One region of the Ciceribacter sp. L1K23 genome, then DNA from elsewhere that is predicted to be linked to it. Evidence: predicted binding sites of a transcription regulator. Region 1 holds the regulator's gene; the other holds the start of a gene.
The links. Region 1 encodes LexA, which represses DNA repair genes until DNA is damaged. Its sites were predicted from a motif close to TGTTCNNNNTGTGTTCNG; they were not measured.
Positions count from the first base shown of each region.

Region 2: the regulator LexA is predicted to act here: its motif matches at 1,532-1,549, upstream of J5J10_RS04655 (putative DNA modification/repair radical SAM protein).

Region 1 covers NZ_JAGRRC010000001.1:1,730,732-1,734,146, forward strand. Annotated here, with positions in the region: gene J5J10_RS08100 (VOC family protein) at 1-818, opposite strand, end outside; gene J5J10_RS08105 (DUF1003 domain-containing protein) at 889-1,428, opposite strand; gene lexA (transcriptional repressor LexA) at 1,591-2,307, shown strand; gene J5J10_RS08115 (ComEC/Rec2 family competence protein) at 2,288-3,415, opposite strand, start outside.
Region 2 covers NZ_JAGRRC010000001.1:1,003,352-1,006,766, reverse strand. Annotated here, with positions in the region: gene J5J10_RS04660 (UdgX family uracil-DNA binding protein) at 1-293, opposite strand, end outside; gene J5J10_RS04655 (putative DNA modification/repair radical SAM protein) at 293-1,528, opposite strand; gene J5J10_RS04650 (MFS transporter) at 1,759-3,309, shown strand.

The DNA.
Region 1 (3,415 bases):
CTGCCGCCCTGGCGCGAGAAGGCCACCCCATTAGCAACAAGCCGACGCTCTGTCACGCCAAGATCATGGCAAGCGAAAACAACCGCCCGCCCCCGCAGTCCGCGTTCCGCGCTTTGCGCCTCCAGCCCGAAATAGGCGCGCGCGCCCTCCGGCGTCATGACCTCCACCTTCGTGCCGCCGGCGACGAGGTCGATTCCAAAGGAATTGGCGCCGATCTCGCGGCTGTCGAAGGCCGCCTCGAAGATATATTGGAAGTCGGACGGGTTCTCCTCGACGACCACGACGCTCCTGATGCCGGAGACGCCGTTCTCATGGGTTGTCAGGCTGCCGCGATCGGCGGGCAGAGGATTGATCCGTTGGCAGTTGAACAGGAAGAAATCCGGCGCGCGCAGATCGGCGGCGAAGGTCAGCCGGAAGCTCGCGGTGGCGTCCCTCCCGTCCGGCATCCGCACCGGTCGCGAGAACTCGAGGATGGCACCCGCCGATAGCCCCGCCTCCCGGTAACGGGCGTCATCGGACGCCGCATCGTCGGACGTGATCGCAATTCCCGAAAGGCCCTCGCCGCAGCGGAAGCGGAAGGCCTGGTCGCGGGCGACGAACACATTGCCGGCCCTTGCCGCGGCTTCGCACTCCTCCCGGCTCGCGATGCCGAGCGGCTCCAGATAGGTGCCGTCAGCAAGGAAGACGCAGGCGTTTTCCGTTCCGAACGGATGTCGCGCATCGGCGGCGACGGTGAAGCCCAGAGCGGCGTGCCTTGCCCGCGCCGCCTCGATCGAGATGACGGGCAGTACCAGATGGTCGATCGTGCGTGCCGTCATGTCCTGTCTCCTTCCCATTCCCGTCCGCTCATCCCGATCTGACAGAGCGAGCCTTCATATCGCACCCGCCCTACCGCGTTTCGAGCCGCGCGGAAAGCTTTGTCACCTCATCCATCAGCAGGTCGATCTGCTTTCGCGCATCGCGCAGTTCGACCAGCACCTCGATATCGATCTTGTCGTGCAGCGCCAGCACCTCGATCTCCGCCTTCAGATTGACCTCGTAGTCGCGTGCCGCCATGTAACGGTCACGCTCGGCCTGGCGGTTCTGGCTCATCATGATGATCGGTGCTTGGATCGCGGCCAGCATCGAGAGCAAGAGGTTGAGGAAGATGAACGGATAGGGGTCCGGCGCGTCCTTCGTCAGGAAAATCGTGTTCGCCAGCGCCCAGATCACCAGAAATGCGATGAAGGCGAAGATGAAGCTCCAGGAGCCGCCGACCCTGGCAATACCGTCCGCGAGCCTTTGGCCCAGCGTCGCCGTCGCGAGAAAATCCTCATGGGCATCGGCGGACACGATCCGGCGCTCCCGTGCCTTCTTCAAAACACGCCGTTCGACGGCGCTCAACTGCTCCGCCGTCTTGCCCAGCAGCTTCTGACCGATCTCGACCATCCGATGTCCTTCCTTGCGCGGGATGATGCCGCCTCATCAGAAAGCCGTTCCGGAGGCAGTCAACAATGGTATTTCATCACTGTTCACGGAAATTTAGGCACTTGCGGAACACATATGGAACATATAGTGTCCGTTCTGTATTTGTTTCACCGGGATTCGCCGATGCTGACGCGCAAACAACAGGAACTTCTGCTCTTCATTCACGAGCGAATGAAGGAGTCCGGCGTGCCGCCGTCCTTCGACGAGATGAAGGATGCGCTGGATCTTGCTTCCAAGTCGGGCATTCACCGTCTGATCACGGCGCTCGAGGAGCGCGGCTTCATCCGCCGTCTGCCCAACCGGGCCCGGGCGCTGGAGGTCATCAAGCTTCCGGAAGCCTATTCGCCGCCGCAGGCCCGTCGGGGCTTCGAGCCGGCGGTGATCGAGGGCAGCCTCGGCAAGAAGCCGGCGGTCCCGGCCGCGCCCGCCAAGGAGCCGGTCGCCGACAACGGCAACTCGATCTCGGTACCGGTCATGGGCCGCATCGCAGCCGGCGTGCCGATCTCGGCGATCCAGAACAACACGCACGATATCTCGGTGCCTGCCGATATGATCGGCGGCGGCGAGCACTATGCGCTGGAGGTCAAGGGCGATTCGATGATCGAGGCCGGCATTCTCGACGGCGATACGGTCATCATCCGCAACGGCACGACCGCCAATCCCGGCGACATCATCGTGGCGCTGGTCGATGACGAGGAAGCGACGCTCAAGCGCTTCCGCCGCCGCGGCGCCTCGATTGCACTCGAAGCGGCCAATCCGGCCTACGAGACACGCATCTTCCCGCCTGACAGGGTCAAGATCCAGGGCAGGCTCGTCGGCCTCATTCGCCGCTACCACTGATCCTCGCGATCACCTCGTCGACCGGCGTCGTGACGTAATCGTCGCCACGCCAGTCGTATCGTCTGTGCATGTTCCAGGGACGCGGCGATCCGGAGATGGCCGAACGGATCCGAAGTCCCTTTTCACCCTCGGGCCAGAGTTCCAGCGATCCGGTGAGGCGCAGGTCATCGGCGGAAATCAGTCGCGCGCCCGAGCGACAGGTGCGGAACGGCAGGCGCCTCGGTGTTACCACGAGATCGGCGCGGTCGCAGGCAAGGCCGACGAGAGATGTTTCCTCCACAGTTGCGACAACAAGCTGCGGCGTCAATCGCGTCAGGCAGAAGATCCGGCCGAGGCAGATGAACCGGTCCGCGGGAATGTCGGCGGCGATGCTGTCCATGGCCGCGCGCGTCCGGTCGATCAGGTCCTGCGGTACCGCGCCACCGGCCGCCCTCGCCTCCCGAAAAGCATCTGCCAGCGCCGCTGCGTCCTGTTTCGACGGCTTCAGATGCGTATGCCGCTGGAGCGCCTCCTGCCATTGCGAAAAGACGAAGTCGGGCGGACGAGCACGGTTGGTGGCGATGCCGCCCTCGCCCGTCAGCCCGACCAGCCCGCCATCCTCGGAGACCAGAAGGGCGCCGGCCGGCGGACGCGGGAGGACGACCACGGCGGCAAGCGTCGCGAGAATGATCACCGAGCCGGCGTGACGCAGCCAGGTCCGCATCAGGGTCAGAACGACGAAGCCGGCGGTGAAGCATGGCAGGAACCACGCCGGCAGCCGCTCGATGCCGCCATCGCCACCCCAGGAGGCCACCTCCCTGGCGAGCGCTATGGTGATCTCCAGACCGAAGCCCAAGAGTTTCAAGGGGATGTAGTCGAGCCCGAAAGGCATCAGGATCATCGCAATCAGCGCCATCGGCATCACGAGGAAGGAGACCACAGGCATGGCGGCGAGATTGGCCGGCAGGCTGTAGACGCCGAGCCTGTGGAAATGATCGACCGCGAAGGCCGCCGTCGACAGGCCGCCGATGATCGAGCTTAAAAGAATGCCGCCGAACAGCGCTGCGAGATAACGAAGCGGCGCTGGCAGCAGGCCTTCGGGAAGAAAGCCGTCATCGCGGCGGCGGTT
Region 2 (3,415 bases), 730 kb from region 1:
CGGTCACCGGCCAATCGCCACAGCAGACGATAGAGCAGCGAAAAGCGTCGAGGATCGGAATGACAGATGACCGCTTCGGCCAGGTGAAAGAAGGGCGCCGGAACCGTGGGCGGCCTCGCACCAGGTCGTGGTGAGGGCAAGACGCTACTCGCGCTTGCGAACAGCCCGCCGTCCGTTCTGTCCGCGCACAGCCAGGAGACCTTGTCTGGTTCGACCTCCCCCATCAGCAGGGCCCTGGCGGCGTCACGCCATTCCGCAAAATCACCCCTGCCCCTGAGAACGACCTCCTGCATCAGAACAACGCAAGCTGTTCTGGCGGCGGCGCGAAAAGCCCGCGAAGATCGCTCCGATCGGCAAGCCGCATCGGCGTCCAGCTCTCCGCGACAATGAACGGGCGCACCTTCTTCAGCGACACCCCGAGACGTTTCAGGTCATCAAGCCGCAAGCGCCGGAAGCGGCGCGCCGCCAGAATACTTGCCACCGTCTTCGTGCCGAAGCCAGGCACCCGCAGCAGCATCTCCTTCTCCGCCCGGTTGACGTCGACCGGAAAGCGGTCCCGGTGCGAGAGCGCCCAGGACAGTTTCGGATCGAGGTCGAGATCAAGCATGCCGTCAGGTCGCGCGGACGTGATCTCGCCGATGTCGAAGCCGTAAAACCGATAGAGCCAGTCCGCCTGGTAGAGCCTGTGCTCCCGGATCAGCGGCGGCTTGACCAATGGCAGCTTGCTCGAGGCATCCGGGATCGGACTGAAGGCCGAATAGTAGACGCGTTTCAGATGGTAGCTGCCGTAGAGCCGCGCACTCGTGCCGAGAATGGTGGCATCGCTTGCCCCATCGGCACCGACGATCATCTGTGTACTCTGCCCCGCAGGCGCGAACACGCGCCGGCGTTTGGTCTTCAGCGTCGGCTCCGCCATGTCCTCGATCTTCAGCCGCAACGCGCCCATCGACCTGCGAATACCGGCCGGCTGTTTTTGCGGCGCGTAATCGGTAATTCCCTTGTCTGTCGGCAGTTCGATGTTGATCGACAGCCGGTCGGCATAAAGCCCCGCCTCCTCGATCAGCGCCTGCGATGCCTCAGGAATGGTCTTCAGGTGGATGTAGCCGCGGAAGTTATGCGTCGTCCGAAGCTCCCGCGCCACACGCACCAACTCCTCCATCGTGTGATCGGAAGAGCGGATAATGCCGGAGGACAGAAACAGCCCCTCGATATAATTGCGTCGGTAGAATTCCAACGTCAGCCAGATCACTTCGTCGGTCGTGAAACGCGCCCGCGCGACATTGCTGGAGGAACGGTTGATGCAATAGGCGCAGTCGTAGATGCAGAAATTGGTGAGCAGGATCTTCAAGAGCGAAATGCATCGTCCATCCGGCGCGTAGGCATGGCAGATACCGGAGCCCTCCGTCGAACCGAGCCCTCCGGATGCGGAGGAGTTGCGTTTTACCGTGCCGCTGGACGCACACGATGCATCATATTTCGCCGCGTCCGAAAGGATCGCGAGCCGTTCTTTCAGCGTCTTTACAACCATGTATGTTCACTATATGTTCCATTTCTAAAAGTCAAACATCGAAAGGTTGTGTTGTGATGGCTCTCGCCCGCTGTACGCCGCCGGGATCCGTGTCTGCTGACATCGTCTGTCACCATTGGCCTCTAGGAGACTTTTGATCGCTGTCGCCGTCGCGGGGATTCAATCAAAATTTCATATTTGTCCATTCACGCGCCGCGAGGCACTCTCCACGCCTCATCAAGGATTGCGCCATGCAGATCAGCAACGCCCGAGCAGCGACACCAGCCGGAAAGCGCGAATGGACCGGGCTTTTCATCCTGTCCATCGCCTGTCTCGTCTATTCCATGGACCTGTCGGTTCTGTTCCTTGCGATCCCGGCGATCACCGCCGACCTCGACCCATCGGCCGCCGAACTACTGTGGATCAACGACATCTACGGCTTCATGGTCGCAGGCTTCCTGGTCACCATGGGCACCCTCGGCGATCGCATCGGTCGACGCAAGATCCTGATGATCGGCGCCGTCGGCTTCGGCCTTGCCTCGCTGCTTGCCGCCTTCTCGTCGACCGCGCAGATGCTCATTATTTCGCGCGCGCTTCTCGGGATCGCCGGCGCAACGATCGCGCCCTCGACGCTGTCGCTGATCGTCAATCTGTTTTCGGTCGAAACCGAGCGTAACCGCGCCATCGGCATATGGGGCACGGCGTTTGCGCTCGGCGGCCTGGTCGGACCACTCATCGGCGGCGTGCTGCTGGAATTCTTCCACTGGGGTTCCGTCTTTATCATCAACGTACCGATCATGCTGGGCCTCGTCTTGACCGCGCCGTTCCTGCTGCCGGAATTCCGCAGCGACGACACCGCGAAGCTCGACCTACCCAGCGTCGGCCTTTCCATGGCAACCGTCCTGCCAGTCATCTATGGGCTGAAGCACATCGCCACCGACGGCTTTCAGGTCATTCACCTCGCACCCATTGCCGCCGGCATGCTGCTCGGCATCATCTTCATACGGAGGCAGAAAAAGCTCGAAAACCCGCTGATCGATCTATCGCTGTTCGCGATCCCGTCGTTCACGGCATCGCTTTTGGTAAACCTCTTCGGCGTGTTCTTCGTCTTCGGCATCTTCCTGTTCCAGAACCAGTTCCTGCAGCTGGTGATCGGCCTCTCTCCGCTGGACGCCGCAATCTGGTCGGCTGCGCCGGGCCTCGTCTTCACCATCATGTCGCTACAGGCCTGGCGCATTACAAACCGTCTCGGTTCCGTCAGGACGGTGCTCATCGGCCTCGTCGTCAACGCTTTGGGCGCAGCCGTCATGGCAGTCGCCGCCTATCAGCAAAACCTCTACCTCGTGCTGTTTGCGAGCATGATCATCGGTCTCGGCTTCGTGCCCGTGGTCTTGACCACGACCGGCCTGATCGTCGGCTCCGCCCCGCCCGAACGGGCCGGTGCAGCCTCGGCGATTTCCGAGACAGGCGCGGAATTCGGAGGCGCCATGGGTGTGGCTCTGCTCGGCAGCCTCGGCACCGTGATCTATCGCTTGACCATGCAGCCGGTCGATTTCGGTGAGGTGCCGCCCGCGCTTGCGGAAGGCGGACGCTCGACACTCGCCAGCGCGCTTGAGACGGCAAAGACGTTCGGACTGACCAACGCCGCATGGCTGGAAGCGGCAAGGCACGCCTTCTCCGCCGGTTTTGCGGTTTCCTGCGCCGTGGCGACCGTCACCCTGCTTCTCCTCGCGCTGCTTGCCCGGCGCGTCTACGCCAGCGGAGCACCCCTCAATCCACAGGCAGTGCACGGACATGGCTGAACGGACATGAGCGTGTGTGACAAAAAATCTGGCAATTGCCGCGCACGTTCTGCTATAGTTTGAGTAAGGTTGATTTGAAACATGGTTCCGTAGCTTCGCTCCGGAG